One region of the Bacillus haynesii genome, then DNA from elsewhere that is predicted to be linked to it. Evidence: a T-box and tRNA genes for the amino acid it is inferred to sense, from the RefSeq annotation. Region 1 holds a T-box; the other holds one or more tRNA genes.
The links. A T-box is a leader RNA that pairs with one kind of tRNA and senses whether it is charged. The one in region 1 lies ahead of tyrS (tyrosine--tRNA ligase), so its partner is inferred to be a tRNA-Tyr.
Positions count from the first base shown of each region.

Region 2: it encodes a tRNA-Tyr, which carries the amino acid that the T-box ahead of tyrS (tyrosine--tRNA ligase) is inferred to sense. The anticodon was not compared.

Region 1 covers NZ_CP059494.1:2,352,313-2,360,315, forward strand. Annotated here, with positions in the region: gene lepB (signal peptidase I) at 1-436, opposite strand, end outside; gene H2R00_RS21385 (hypothetical protein) at 880-1,008, shown strand; gene H2R00_RS11655 (LSm family protein) at 1,132-1,434, shown strand; gene H2R00_RS11660 (DUF4003 domain-containing protein) at 1,528-2,520, shown strand; gene H2R00_RS11665 (TolB-like translocation protein) at 2,569-3,588, opposite strand; gene H2R00_RS11670 (cell wall metabolism protein WalM) at 3,645-4,025, opposite strand; gene H2R00_RS21255 (hypothetical protein) at 4,227-4,379, shown strand; gene H2R00_RS21260 (hypothetical protein) at 4,466-4,636, shown strand; gene H2R00_RS11680 (hypothetical protein) at 4,633-5,199, shown strand; gene H2R00_RS11685 (MarR family transcriptional regulator) at 5,303-5,842, shown strand; T-box leader at 5,837-6,054, shown strand; gene tyrS (tyrosine--tRNA ligase) at 6,101-7,354, shown strand; gene pgmB (beta-phosphoglucomutase) at 7,636-8,003, opposite strand, start outside.
Region 2 covers NZ_CP059494.1:2,853,021-2,861,023, forward strand. Annotated here, with positions in the region: gene glmS (glutamine--fructose-6-phosphate transaminase (isomerizing)) at 1-101, opposite strand, end outside; gene glmM (phosphoglucosamine mutase) at 543-1,889, opposite strand; gene H2R00_RS14000 (CdaR family protein) at 1,910-3,226, opposite strand; gene cdaA (diadenylate cyclase CdaA) at 3,219-4,040, opposite strand; gene rsiW (anti-sigma-W factor RsiW) at 4,206-4,826, opposite strand; gene sigW (RNA polymerase sigma factor SigW) at 4,840-5,403, opposite strand; gene rocF (arginase) at 5,630-6,544, opposite strand; tRNA gene H2R00_RS14025 (tRNA-Gln) at 6,670-6,741, opposite strand; tRNA gene H2R00_RS14030 (tRNA-Tyr) at 6,746-6,830, opposite strand; tRNA gene H2R00_RS14035 (tRNA-Thr) at 6,839-6,911, opposite strand; tRNA gene H2R00_RS14040 (tRNA-Val) at 6,971-7,046, opposite strand; tRNA gene H2R00_RS14045 (tRNA-Glu) at 7,152-7,226, opposite strand; gene H2R00_RS14050 (2-thiouracil desulfurase family protein) at 7,411-7,863, shown strand.

The sequences.
Region 1 (8,003 bases):
TATCCCCCATCACGAACAAGTGATCTTCCGGCACCTTTTGTTCACCGGTTAATTTCTCCAGTGTGAAATTATCGGTCAAATGTTCATGAAGCGTCAGCTTTTGTTTGTTTTTCTTTAAATAAGGTTCATCGTATGCTTTTCCGTTTATATAAAGGACATCATCCTTCATTTTGATCGTATCTCCCGGGAGCCCGATCACCCTTTTCACATAGTTTTCATCCGAATCAGGCGCGTGAAAAATAATTTTATCAAAGCGCTGAATATCGCTGATTTTACTAACCATGACCATGTTGCCGTCCTCTAAAGTCGGATACATTGAATCTCCCAAAACGGTTGACGGCGTAAACAGAAAATAGCGGCAAATCATCACAAGCGCTGCGGCTATGACAAGTGTTTTCACCCACGATAAGATCTCTTTTTTTCTACTATTTTTCATAAGTACTCTCCTTCACTTCTGGATCGTTTCATCGGCATTCCGCTCCTTCTATCATATCAGGCCGTCCGTCTGAATGCTTTCCGCAAGCACCGGCAGGCGCAGCCGTAAAAAAATGGTTTGATACATATAATATTAGCGGTTGAAACGAAAAATCCTTTATTCAATGTTGAATTTTGTCAGTTGATCTGCTTGATGTACAGCACAGCAAACCATTATAAATGCCCAGGCAAATCGCCTCTCTTTATAATACATTATCATATCATGAGTCAAAGGCGGTGATTGCCTCAAAATGAGCAGCTACGAAGAGTACTATGACAATTACGATCCATACAGCCCTGAGCGGGAAAAAGAAAGACAGTCAAGGAAAGCGCGGCGTTCGGCGGATACTAATAAAACAGATAAAACGAATAAAACTGAGAAAACGGACAAAACGGAGAAAACGAATGAAACTGAGAAAACGGACAAAACCCGCAGCTCTGACGATGACCGGTTCAAATGCAGAAAAAGAAAGTGTTTTTCTGATGACGATGACGACCGTTTCAAGTGCCGCAGAAAAAAATGCTAACCATTGATTTTTAAAGCCGATTCATATATGATAATCGGCTTTTTTACATATATCACGGCTTCACCGCTCTAAACTGGAACATTCATCCATCGGGTGAATACCATGAATCTAAAAGGAGATGGAAAGGAATATGAATGTTCCGAAAGATGCCGTTTGCTCGATGCCGCATGACCATCAAAGGTCTTTGCACGATTTATGCCGCAAATACATGCACTATCACGTCGTGCTGAAAATGAAGGACGGCCGTTCCGTTCACGGCATCCTTGAAGGGATGAACCGTCAGGAAGCATCTGTCCTCGTTCCCGAAGACGTGACAGATGAAAGGCAGTTTTACGGTGGATACGGATATCCGCGGCGACGATTCCGGCGGTTCAGGAGAAGGATCTTCCCGTTTATTATTATTGCTGCGCTGTATCCTTTTCCATATTATTAGGCAAAAGCCCGGTATGATGCCAAAACCATGAAACTTATTTCCCTTTGCTTCGTATATACAAAAACGACGCAAACCGAGGAAGGAGACAGATAAATGGCATCTGCTAAACTGCAGCAGCGGTTGGATCAATATAAAGCAATTTACTCTGAGTTAAAAAGCGAATTAAAATGGAAAGTCACAGATCAGCGGACATTAATGATGATTGCTTCCATGTATGTCGTCAACAAGCGGCCTTTTGATAAAGAACGGTTTATAACGCTGAGTGAGGCTGTCAAACAGGCCGCCGGTACATTTTCGCCGTTAAGGTCGTCCCATCGCTATACATTCGCCGCTATGTTTGACGTGCGCTTCGAAGAACCTGAAACGCATATCAGACCTTTTTTCATCCTTTATGAAAAAATGACCGGCAACGGATTTAAAAAAAGTATTTTCACCTATTTGTCCGCTCTTATCCTTTTGACAAAATATCCTGATGAGCATGATCATGAAGGGAAAATCAATCGGGCTTTGTCTATTTACAAAGGAATGAAGGACAAGCACAGCTTTTTAACATCTGCCGGCGACTACCCGCTCGCCGTGCTCTTGGCTGGTTCAAGCATGGAGACAGGTGAACTGATTGACTATATCGAAGCGTTTTACCAAAAGCTTAACCAAGCGGGTTTTCGCAAAGGGAACGATTTGCAGTTTCTCAGCCACATCCTCTCGCTTATGCCTGAGCGGGATTCCGATCAGCTTGTCGCCCGCTCCCTCCGGATATACGATGAATTGACAAAAAAGCATAAAAGACCGAAGCCTGTCCATTACCCGGAAATCGGACTGCTTGCGTTGCTTGAGAACAGTGAAAAAGACATAGATGCCATCACAATCATGGCAGGCGCATTGAACAGCGATAAACTGTTCAGGTGGCAGAAAGACATGAATCTGAAAACGGCCGTCAACTTATACATGAGCGAAAAAACGGAAGATCCGGCGCTTCTGGAAACAGGACTTTATCAAACGCTTGAAGCCGTTATCCAAGCACAGCAGACGGCAGCAATCGCCATTATGACGAGCTCGGCTGCAGCGTCTCAGGCAAATGGCTCATGATAAAAAGAAATCAGCCGGCACAGTTTGTTTGTGCCGGCTGATGGTCGTTTATTCATCAATGACGGTAAAGGTGTTGATGATCCCGTTTGTTTTTTCCCAGGCTTTGCTCACTTTTTTCGTATCCATATCATACGAATAAATCGTTCTCACCCTTGCTTCGCTCCCCGTTTCATCTTCAAGCAGCTTCGCATCTTTTGCTTCAGCGAGAAAGTAAAGTTTTTTCCCGTCTTTCGAGAATTGCGGCTGTGCTGAGTCGACTAATGAAAATGCCCGCTGATCTGAAATGATCGCTTTATATTTCTTCGTTTCGGCATCCATCGCATAAATCGCCTTCTGATCATCAGCCGATTCTGTATAGACGATCGTTTTTCCATCCGGCGAGATGGCCGTGTCATTGATAAATTTTGCGATCGTTCTCACCTTTTCCTGACCTTTCACATCCGCCAGGGAAATGTTCATATTTGTCGGTTCGGGCGGTACTCCTTTGCTGTTCGCCTCATCGGTTTTTTGATAGTCTTCTTTCAATGAATAATGCAGTATAACGAATCGATTGTTAGCTTTGTTGTACTGATAGTAGCTGACGCTTTCGTCCTTGTTCTTTAACGATGGATAGATGACGTGAAACGCCTTTTGTTTTAAATCAAATGAAGCGAGGTGAAAATTCCTCTCCTCCGCAAGGTTATATCTCATGAACAGCTTCGAACCGTCCGCCGATAGACTGAGCCCGTCGACATATTCATCTCCTGAATATAGGGTTGTTTTTTTGCCCGACTGTAAATCCAGCCTGATCAAATGCTTCACATTGCTATTATCGGTGTTCGTATAATAAAGAATGCGTTTTTTCCGGTCTAATGCCATAGCCGGGTAATCCGTCATCTTTTCTTCATACAGCTTATTTTGATTTTCGTAGTAAGCGGTCATCAGCTTCTGATCGGTTATTGATACGAGCAGATCTGAACCGCCGCTTTTTGCCGGCTCCGCTTTTTCCGGGACGAAATAGCGGACGGCCGCAAATGCGCCTGCGGCTAAAACGACTGCCGCCAACAAAAACACCAAAACTTTTTTCATATTCGACCCCGCCAATTGAAAGAAGCAAGAAAACGATTTTTCTTGCTTCATTTCTCCTATTTATTATATGTATAATGTCCGGCGACCTTTCCTTTGCTTGTCGGAAATCCCAAAGCTCTAAAAGCTTTCGGGCTTACATCCAAAACAGCGCCCGGCATTCTGCCGACATCATATTTATAGACTGTAATGACTTTGTTTGGTTTTGCTTTAGAATAGGCTCTTATTTTTGTGCCTTTTCTCGGAACATCGAAGCCCATCTTTGTGGCGCAGTCCCAATGGCCGAGCCTTTTGCCGTCAGCGCCGACTTTGCCTACGCCGTTGTACCAAGTGATGTAGCCGCTGACTTTTTTCGTTTTAGCACTCGCTTCACCGGCAAAATTGAATGCCAATAGCAAGCTGCCTGCCAAAACAAAAACAGAAAAAAGTATCTTCTTCATATAAAAGTATCCTCCGTGAATGGGATTTTTTTCTGACATTCAAATTATACCTTTTTTCATAGAAATGGTATTTTACAGTTTGTTTACGTTTAAAATGCAATTATTACGCCCAGTTTTCTACCAAACTATTATGAATAGATGACACCTTTGCCCGGATCGTTCGTATATAAAAGAGAAACCAAAATGAATAGGATGATCACAGTGAAAAAATCGAAACTGATCTCGTTATCCGCGGCTGCGATGCTTTTCGCCGTCCCTTCTCAGGATGTTTATCATCCGCTTCAGACCGTTCACAGGAGGTCGCAGAAGACCAATCCATTCAAAAATACGATCTCGTATGGTTTGATTACGTGAATGACAGCGAATCCGACAAAGCACCTTTACTGAAAGCATCATACGTGAAAAATGGGAAAGAAAAGACGGAGACTTTCAAAAAATATGTGGAAAATGTGGAAAATGTGGAAAATGTGGAAAATGTCGAACAGCCTTATATTAAAATCCGCGATCATGAAGCCTTCATCTACCGTCCCCCATACATCAAATATGACCAGGAGCCGCTTGAGGGCGTCGTCAAAGATAAAGTGGAACAAAAAAGCAGTGATGAACAATGAAGAAAAAAAGCGCTCCTCTTATTTTAATCATGGCGCTGTCTCTCTTGCTGCCTTTTGCTCAAGCAGAGGCAGCAGGCAGCAATGGAACATCCGGAGCCAATGCTTCGAGTTCCTCGGCTAATAACAGCTCTCTAAAAACACGTCCGGGTTCAGTCAACCAGAGAATGCGCAGTTATATGAATCAGTCTGCGAGCCGACAATATTTAAACAAGAGCAGTCAGTTCAACGCTATCCAGCGGACTTTGCCGTCGAATGCCCTGTACAAAGGAAGCATCAAGCGGACACTCAATCAAAATCCTGCTGGATCAACCTTTTTGAATTACTACTTTCCATACTGGATGATCTTCCACGGAGGCGGATATACAGCAGAACAAAAAAACATCCTCCGCACCGCAGGAATCAAAAAAAAAGCGCTCTCTGAACGAAAAGAAAAAAGATATTGGCTGTTGATTGAAGATCAAAAAGGAAAAGAACATGCCGTCCTCGTCTCGAAAAAACAGTATGACAGCATTCAAAAAGGGGACCGGATTGAAGTGCGCCGCAAACAGATCACCAAAAAATAGCTGAAACAAGTGCCGGTCATCATCATGATGCCGGCTTTTCTCATCATGTCAAACAAGGGCTTGCATTAACGAAAACCATCTGTTAAAATTCATTTCATAGCTAATGATTCTGAAAATAAAAAGGCAGGCGTCACGATTGGATAGATCCCCCCATCTTCGACAGGAAGAATACGACACACTCAGCAAGCTGAAGCGCATGCCGATCGAATCCTTGAATCTTGAAGCCATTTCGGTCGCCACCAACCTTTACCGGTCAGCGCAAAAGCTTCGCGTCAAAATGGAGACCGAGGTCCTTTCCTCATATCAATTGTCTTGGACGGCTTTTTCGATTCTTTACGATCTATGGGTATGGGGCAGGCTTGAAACGAAAAAGCTCGCCGAATTGTCAGGCATTTCAACAGCCACTGCGAGCAATGTCATGAAAACGCTTGAAAAAAAGAACTTATGCGTAAAAAGCGCGGATCCGAGAGACCGCAGACACGTATTCGCCGAGATCACATCCGAAGGAAAAGCCGCTATTGAAGAGCTATATCCGGCGTTCCACAAAGGGGAAACAATGCTGATCAAAGGCATGACAAAAGAGGAGCAGAATACATTGATCGAGCTCCTTCGAAAAGTGAACGACAATCTTCATAAACCATAAGCAACGACGGGAATAAGTAGCGGACTGTCTCCATGTTCCAGAGAGCCGGCGGCTGGTGCGAGCCGGTACAAAGACAGACGTGAATTACCTCCCTGAGCTTTCTTTGTGAACTTTCAAGTAGCAAAGAACGGGAAACCGTTACCTGAAATTGAGCGGAAGATGAAGGTCTTCAATCAGGGTGGTACCGCGTGCATTTGAGCCACGTCCCTTATCGGGATGAGGCTCTTTTTTTTTATACAAAAAAAAGGAGGAGTTATTATGCAGCAACAACAATTTGATCAACTGACAACTGCCGAGAAGCGGGAAGTCGAAAGGCAGCTTCACTTATATATGGACGGAGCGGAGGAGGTCATTCCCCCGGAAGAACTGCGGGCAAAGCTGGCCAAATCGATTTTGGGCGGCGAACCGCTGAAAATTAAGCTTGGCCTCGATCCGTCGGCGCCTGATGTTCATTTGGGCCACACCGTCGTCTTGAATAAACTGCGCCAATTTCAGGAAAACGGACATATCGTCCAGCTCCTCATCGGGGATTTCACAGGAAAAATCGGCGATCCGACAGGAAAATCCGCCGCCAGAAAACAGCTGACGGACGAAGAAGTCCGCCGCAATGCCGAAACATACTTTCAACAGTTCGGAAAAGTGCTTGATCAGAACAAGGTCGAGCTTCACTACAACTCAAAATGGCTCAAACGATTAACCTTGGAAGACGTCATTGAACTCGCCGGCAAAATTACCGTCGCCCGTTTAATGGAACGCGATGATTTTGAAGAAAGAATCGCCATGCAAAAGCCGATTTCGCTTCATGAGTTCTTTTACCCGTTGATGCAGGGATATGATTCAGTCGTTCTGGACAGCGATATCGAACTGGGCGGAACGGATCAGCATTTTAATGTGCTCATGGGCAGACACTTTCAGGAAAAGTACGGAAAAGAAAAACAGGTCGTCATTCTCATGCCGCTGCTTGAAGGGCTTGACGGCGTTGAAAAAATGTCTAAATCAAAGAACAATTACATCGGCATCGATGAAGACCCTCATGAAATGTTCGGGAAAACGATGTCGCTCCCGGACAGTTTGATGAAAAAATATATCCACCTTGCGACCGACTTGGAGGCGGAAGATAAAAAACGTCTTGTCAAGGATTTGGAAACCGGGGCCGTTCATCCGAGAGACGTGAAAATGCTGCTCGGGAAAACCATCGTCAACATGTATCATGGAAGCAAGGCGGCCGAGGCGGCAGAACAGCAGTTTAAACAAGTTTTTCAGCAAAACAGCGCGCCTGACAATATAACGGCCGTACACTGGCAAGGTGACGAAACGGTGCCGGTCACCGATTTATTGGTGACGCTCGAACTCCTTCCTTCCAAAAGTGAAGCCCGCCGAATGATCCAAAACGGCGGCGTTAAAATCAACGGCGTCAAAGCAGAATCGATTCATGCGGACATTGTACTCGAACACGGCATGATCATCCAAGTCGGCAAACGCAAGTTTGTCAAATTGCAAATGCATCAATAAGCAAACAGCCTAATCATCCTTTTAAAGGGATCGATTAGGCTGTTTTTCATGAAAAGCGTAGGCGATAGAATCGGCAACAGGCCGGTATCCAATCGCCTGATAGATTCGATTTGACGTCGCGTTGCTAAGATCGGTGTATAAACAGCAAAACGCATTTCCGAACGGTCTTCCTCTCCGGCCAGCCAAACCCCTTGATCTTGTTCTTGATTTTGCCTTCCCCTCTCTGATTGCAAATAAGCCGCCAGCGGCGGCCTGTCATTTTATGATTCTGGGGTTGCTTTTTAATTCCCTTCTTTTATGCAACAACAGCGCTGCCATCCTTCCTTCAGCAGCTCAAATGTCAGCTCGTTTGTGTTGTGCACGATCAAATCGGCCCCGCGCATCGATGAATCATCACCGACTCCCACCGCGAACATCCCTGCGGATTTGATCGCGGCGATCCCGGCTTCAGCGTCTTCGATTGCCGCACATTCAGACGGAGGCACACCGAGCAGCGCTGCGGCCGTCAAAAAGATTTCGGGGTCGGGCTTTCCGTGAGCAAGTCCTGCCGGATCAACGACAGCCTGAAATTCGTCCTTGACCCCGAGCCGTTCCAAAATAGCGGGAGCATTTCGGCTTGACGAAGCTAACGCAATGCTTACATTTTCCC
Region 2 (8,003 bases), 500 kb from region 1:
ATTCCAGCTGAATCGTAGCCGCGATACTCCAGCTTTTCCAAACCTTTAAGTAAAATTTCCTTTGCATCAAGCTGGCCAATATAACCTACAATACCACACATAATTTTCTTCCTCCTAAAGTCGCAGGCAGGAGACGAAGAAAGTCTGCTTATCAGGCGGGGACATTCTTCGTCCCCTCCTACATGTTTTTATAGAAGATCATGCGATTTCCCTTTGTTCAAAGAGTCGCCTCTTTGGTTTAAGGAAATCCTTGCGGCTGTGATCTTTGTGGTCAGCCGGGAGGCATCCGCCGAAAATTCGATAAACCTCCATCCTCGTCAACTAAGCTGTTTCATCCGTACGCTTAGTCCGGGCGCTATAATTATAAAAATTTTTCTACCCTGCCTTTCCTTTTAAATTAAAACAAGACAAGCTGATTTTACTATATGCTAAAAGAACCGTCAAACATTTTTCAAAATGGTTCACATTTTTTCCAAGATTGAACGGTTCCCTTTATCTTATGTCAAATCAGCAAGTCTCGTTCGTCAGTCTTCTGCGGAAAATTACTCCGCTCCCATTTCAGCTTTCACGACATCTGCAATACGGCCTACGAACTTCTCGCAAAGCTCCTTCGTTTTCGCTTCAGCCATAACACGGACAAGCGGCTCGGTGCCGGATGGGCGCACAAGGATGCGGCCGTCACCGTTCATTTCCTTCTCAACTTCTTCGATGACCGCTTTTACCTTTTCGTTTTCCGTCACTTTATGTTTATCGGTTACTTTCACGTTCATGAGGAGCTGCGGAAACTTCTGCATCTCTGCCGCAAGCTCTGACAGCGGCTTGCCTGTCATTTTGATCGTGTTCATCAGCATGATCGCAGAAAGCAGTCCGTCGCCTGTCGTATTGTAATCAAGGAAAATCAGGTGTCCCGACTGTTCGCCGCCGAACGTAAACCCGTCCTTTTTCATTGCTTCCACTACATAGCGGTCGCCGACAGCTGTCTGAACGCTTTTAATGCCTTCTGCTTCAAGCGCTTTGTAAAAGCCGAGGTTGCTCATCACTGTAGAGACAACGGTATTGTCCGCCAGGCGCCCCTCGCTCTTCAAGTACTTCGCGCATATGTACATGATTTGATCGCCGTCTACGATATTACCCTTTTCGTCGACAGCGATTAAGCGGTCGCCATCCCCGTCAAACGCCATGCCGACGTCAGCTCCCTTTTCTTTCACGAATTTGGCCAGGGCTTCGGGGTGGGTCGAGCCGACTCCGTCATTGATGTTTAATCCGTTTGGAGAAGTCCCCATCGTCGATACATCTGCGTCAAGATCGGCAAACAGGTGGGTCGCCAGCGAAGATGTCGCCCCGTGCGCACAGTCAAGCGCGACATGAATGCCTGTGAAGTCTTCATCAGCAGATTGCTTAAGAAACTGCAAATATTTCTGTCCGCCTTCAAAGTAATCGTTCACCATGCCCAGATCAGCGCCTACAGGCCTTGGCAGGTGATCTTCCGGCTGATCCATCAGACGCTCGATTTCAAGCTCCTGTTCATCGGAAAGCTTAAAGCCGTCGCCGCCGAAAAACTTAATTCCGTTGTCCTGGACAGGGTTGTGGGAAGCGGAAATCATCACACCCGCTTCAGCGTCCATAGCCTTCGTCAAATATGCGACGCCGGGCGTCGAAATCACGCCGAGGCGCATGACTTCTGCTCCTATAGAAAGAAGGCCTGCAACAAGGGCCCCTTCAAGCATATGCCCGGAAATGCGCGTGTCACGGCCGATCAGCACCTTGGGACGCTCCTTATCTTTTGTTAGGACATATCCGCCAAAGCGTCCGACTTTAAAGGCCAGCTCGGGTGTAAGTTCACTGTTTGCCACGCCTCTTACACCGTCTGTACCAAAATACTTGCCCATTAATATCGCTCCTTTTTGATTCATGAAGGTTGTGAATCCTTTTCAGAATGATTCTCTTCTTCTTCATCCTGACCATTATTTTTTTCGTTTTGGGTTGTTTGAGATGAGATTTTCACTCGAATGCTTTGCCGCGGCAGCGACCATGTCATGTTCTGCGGTCCGTTTACTTCCAGCTTCACATTGTGCTCGCCATCATCGAGATCCGCCACATTGACATAGAGCTCGACGTCGGAAGGCTGAAGTTTTTCGATCGCGGCTGTCGAGCCCTTTGCCGTGATATCCAGCTTGCCTGACTTCGGATCGAGAAATTCAAGATCCCGGCTGTCATTCAGCCCCGCGGTTTTAATTGAAACGTTCTTCAGTTTTTTCTCTTCTTCCTTGTCAACTTTCACCTTGATTTTCACTTTTTCGGGTGACACTTTTTTAGCGCCGTCCGGCACTTTAATGTTGGCTTCCAACTCAGTGTCATCTTTCATTTTACTTAAATCAACCTCATCAGCCTCGACAAATTCTAACGAATCAAGAACATTTTGCGGCCCGTAGACGGTCACCTCTCCCGGACTAATATCGAGGCTGGAAATGCTGATACCGTCCGGAAGGCTCCCTTTCCGGTCAACTTTAACCGGAATCTTTTTGCTCGGGCTTGTCACAGGAACGGTGATTTTAACGACGGATGGACTGACTTCAACCGGCAGAATATTTCCGTCCCTGTCGTATACTGTTAGCTTGGCTTCTTTTTCAATCGTCTGGTCGACGCCCTCTAAATTGATCGTCGCCTTGATGTTCTGGATTCTGTCGATCACGGCTTTTGAGCCGGTGACGCTGACGTTTTTCGGGTTGATGATCGGCAGCTCCGGCGTATAGCCGTCTTTCATTTTGTTTTTATTATAAAAATCAACCTCAACCGGGAATTCCTTCGTCGTTTTTTCTTCGATGGTCACGGTTGTCACCGATGGATTGATGGTCAAGGTGAGACCGTCGGCAACATTTCTGGCCTTCAGCTCGACTTTGTGCCTGCCTGTTTTCAGGTGTTGCATATCGGCATAAATCTCAAAATCCTTCACTTGTCTGACCTTCTTAACGGTTCCTGTCGGGCCTTTAATCGTGACATTCACCGTCTGCGGCACGCCTGTTACGACGTAGTTTTCATCATCATAAAACGACTTAACCGGTATATCGGTGAGCGTCGCTTCGTCTGTTGTCGATGTCGGGAAAAACGATTCACCTGGTTTCTTCGGAGTCGGCGCTTGAGCGCTGTGGACTGCAAAGTAAAGAAGAAACGCGAACAATAACGCGACTACTTTGACAGCCCAGGGATTGTTTAAGAACTTATCCATTTTTCTTCGCCCTCCAATACCAGCGATTTGAGGAAGTTTCTCGCGAATTTTTCTTGAATTCCGCTTCAAGCATGTTTTTCAATGCCTCTTCCGATAAATCACGGTGAAGGTCTCCGTTTTTGGCGACGCTGATGCCGCCCGTTTCTTCGGATACGACAATCGTCAAACTGTCGGTCACTTCACTGATTCCCACTGCTGCTCTGTGCCTCGTCCCAAGCTCTTTTGAAATAAAAGGGCTTTCAGAAAGCGGAAGGTAGCAGGCAGCTGCAGCAACCTCATCATTTTTCATAATCACGGCGCCGTCATGGAGCGGTGTGTTCGGAATAAAGATATTGATCAATAGCTCAGAGCTGACCTTTGCATTTAAAGGGATCCCCGTTTCTATGTAATCGCCCATTCCCGTCTCCCGTTCAATCGTCAGAAGCGCGCCAATCCGGCGTTTCGCCATATATTTAATCGCTTTTGTAATCGCATCAATCGTTTTCTGCTGCTGCTCTTCCTCAGGTGTTCCGCTCCTCGAAAAAAAGCGCCCCCGCCCCAGCTGTTCCAGCGCTCTCCTCAATTCAGGCTGGAAGATGATAATGATCGCCAGGAAACCCCATGTGATCGCCTGGTCAACCAGCCACTGCAGGGTGCTTAATCCTAAATATTGACTGGCCAGCCTGACGAGAACAATGACCACGATTCCCTTTAAAAGCTGAACCGCCTTTGTCCCGCGGATGACCATCATTAATTTATATATTACGTACCAAACAAGGAGAATATCAACGGCATCGCCGAGGTACTGCAAGAAAGGGATATCCTCAAAAGCCATTTCCTCGTCCTCCAAGAATTCAGTCATTAGTAAGGTTAATATGTTTCAAAATGGTATGATCTATTATTTTTACATATACAGAGGCTATTATAGCACAAATTGATTTTCCAAGTGAAATGGCGGCCCCTCATAAAAAAAGAGCAAAGCTCATTCGCCCGCTTTGCTCTACTCTTTAGACTCCTTCACACCAAAAACCGATTTTCCGGTCGATTTGATCTTATACCAGATCCAGTCGAACACCTCGTTGATCTCATGGATCTGACCGGTGACTTGTCCTGCTGAAGCCGTATATTTTTCACCATTAACAATCGTGACATCGCCGTCGACTTTGCCCTCGATAATCAGCTTTCCGTTTTTAACGGTCACATCGCCTTTGACAACTTCGCCTTCAGGTACGATGACCGTGTTGTTTTTCACCACGAGATTGGGCTGGCTGGATACGCTGAAATCCTGATCGTTTTTCCAGCTGGAGAAGAAGCTGCCGCCCATTAAAATTATAAATAAAGCTGCCGCCACTAAAAACGGATGGGCTTTAAGCCATCTGTTGATCGATACCGTCCGCTTTTCCTTCGGCAGATTCGCCAGCACATTGGCTGTAAAGTTCGCCGGAGCTGTAAGATGCGACGTGCTCTGGACAAGAGCGATGGACTTTTCCATTTCATGAAGGTGCTTTCTGCAGCCTTCGCATGATTGGAGGTGCTCTTTTAATCGCGTTTCATCTTCCGGAAGTATGTCTCCGTCAAGGTATTTATGCATAAGCTGAACAATATGCTCCGGACAGCTCATTTCATCACCCCACTTAAAGATCCCTTAATTGTTTTCTGAGAGCCTCTCTGCCCCTGTGTATTCTTGTTTTTACCGTACCTACGGGAATATTCAAGATTTCACTGATCTCAATGAGTGAGAGCTCATCAATGTACTTTAATACGATGACCGTCCTGTATTTATCGGGAAGCCTTAAGATTTTTTCCTGGATGGTGCTGTGCAGCTCCAAAGAAACCACTTCATCCTCTGGAAGCGCAACATCCGCCGCAACCTGGGAATACATCGTCAGTCCTTCAGTCCCTGCCACCTCTGCATCCAAGTAATAGTCCGGCTTTTTTTTACGGATACGATCGATGGTCAAATTGGTTGCGATTCGATAAAGCCATGTGGAAAATTTCCGGTTGATATCAAAACTGTCGATATTCACGTATGCTCTGATAAACGCTTCCTGCGCAATATCTTCCGCCTCATGCGCATTGCCGAGCATACGGTAGCAAAGCTGATAAATTTTGTCTTTGTAAATATCCACGATGTCTGCAAATGCGTTACGATCGCCTTTTTTCACCTGTTTGATTCTTTTTTTAATCATTGTTTCCATATTTATCTAACCTCTGCCTTCACCGGTCTTTATGTATACGAATTGATTTTTATAAGGTTTCATTAAATTCATAAAAATAGTTTATCAAATTTTTGGCAGGGTGTAGATGCTTTGACAGGGATCATGCGCTTAATATTAGCTTAAAATTATTATACATCATAAACATTATGAAGTTGAGACTTCTATCATAAAAAAGAGCAGCCAAGTGGCCGCTCTTCAACCGCACCTAAAGCAACTTTTCGCCAAACAGCGACCCCATTAAGGCTACAGCCGCTTCCGCCGTCCTGTTTTTCTCATCCAATATCGGGTTGACTTCGACAATCTCAGCGGACGTAATCAGCTTCGATTCCTCCAGCATTTCCATAGCCAAATGGCTTTCCCTGTAGCTGATGCCTCCCGCTACCGGAGTTCCGACACCCGGCGCATCGTTCGGATCAAGCGCATCTAAATCGAGTGACAGATGGACACCGTCCGTCCTGCCGCGCAAATAGTCTATTGTTTCTTCCATCACCCTCGTCATGCCGAGGCGGTCGATTTCGTGCATCGTATATACTTTGATCCCTTTGTCGCGAATCAATTCTTTTTCCCCGTCATCAAGTGACCTTGCACCGATGATGACGATGTTCTCAGCTTTGATTTTCGTTTCTTTTCCATAGATGCTTGTCAGCCCTTCATGGCCGATTCCCAGGCTGATGGCGAGCGGCATGCCGTGAATATTGCCTGAGGGAGACGATTCTTTCGTATTTAAATCGGCATGGGCATCATACCAGATCACACCCAGGTTTTGATAATGCTTCGCAAGGCCGGCAAGCGTTCCGATCGCAATGCTGTGGTCACCGCCTAGCACGAGCGGAAAAGCTCCCGAAGCCACGATATTATCGACTGTCTCAGCAAGTTTGGCACTCGCTTTTGTAATCGCTTTCAAATTTCTCAGCTCTTCAGATGCCGGCTCCCCGCCTTCTTTCTCATCCTCTCTTTGCCCGATCGTCATATCGCCGAGGTCTTCAATATCCTGACAAAGGCTTTCCAACCGTTCATTAACACCGGCACAGCGAATCGCGCTCGGTCCCATATCGACTCCCCGCCTCAGCTGACCGAGATCCATCGGTACGCCGATCATTGAAATCTGCTGTTTTAACATATGATATCCCCCTTTCAGATCTTCATTGTACCTTCCAATTCAGAATTGACTCAACAAGACATTTTTTTGAATAGTTATACAAAAAAGACAAAATAAAAAGGACATCCGAACAGGATGTCCAAAAACTGGGCTAGCTGGATTCGAACCAGCGCATGACGGAGTCAAAGTCCGTTGCCTTACCGCTTGGCTATAGCCCAATAATGGTGGAGGGGGACGGATTCGAACCGCCGAACCCTGAGGGAGCGGATTTACAGTCCGCCGCGTTTAGCCACTTCGCTACCCCTCCAAAAACAGTGCCGGCCAGAGGACTTGAACCCCCAACCTACTGATTACAAGTCAGTTGCTCTACCAATTGAGCTAGACCGGCATGATATGGTATCTTATGCAGTTACCGGCGCGGTTGTGACAAAAACCGATCCGAACAAATGGTGGAGGATGACGGGATCGAACCGCCGACCCTCTGCTTGTAAGGCAGATGCTCTCCCAGCTGAGCTAATCCTCCGAAGTACAGGACGTACAAGTGCATGCGTTGCAACAGGACGTTGCGCCTTTAGCATGCCTTCCTTTTAAAAAATCCGGCATTCGCAGCGTGCTGTCCAAAAAAGAATGGTGACCCGTACGGGATTCGAACCCGTGTTACCGCCGTGAAAGGGCGGTGTCTTAACCACTTGACCAACGGGCCATCAGCGTGTTTCAAGCAGCTCTCGTAAAGCTGACAAAAGTTATTATATACAGGTTCCTCCCCATTTGTAAAGGGGTAAATTAAAATTTTTATTTTCAAATTTTTTATTCATAGACATTGAGAAAAGCGCGGAAATTTTGTTTAAAATAGGGCTATCTGATATGCAAGAGAGGGGACACGAAAAATGATACTGGTAAGTTCATGTCTGGCCGGGGTGGAATGCCGCTATAATGGATCGCACAGCTATGTCGGGAAAATCAATAAGCTTGTTGAAGAAAAAAAAGCGGTGATTGCTTGTCCCGAGCTGCTCGGCGGATTTCAAACACCAAGGGAACCGGCCGAAATTATAGGCGGGACGGGAGAAGATGTTTTAGACGGCAGGGCGGTGATTAAGACACAATCGGGAAGAGACGTAACAGACCTGTATATAAAAGGGGCTTATCAAACATTGGAGATGGCAAGGCAAGTCAAGGCTGATACGATCGTGCTGAAGGAAAACAGCCCGTCTTGCGGCAGCGGCCATATATACGATGGAAGTTTCTCAGGCCAAAAAATAGCCGGCAACGGCGTTACTGCGGCACTTCTGAAAAAAGAAGGCTTCCGCGTGATTTCCGAACATCAAATAGACGAGCTGTAATACCTGGACATAAGCGCAGTTCATCTGCGCTTTATTTTATTTCGGCAATCCGATGTTTAGAACTTCTTTGAAACAAAATTTTAATATTCATCTTTTATTATTGAAATAATATTCCATCCTTAATATACTGAAAATTAAGA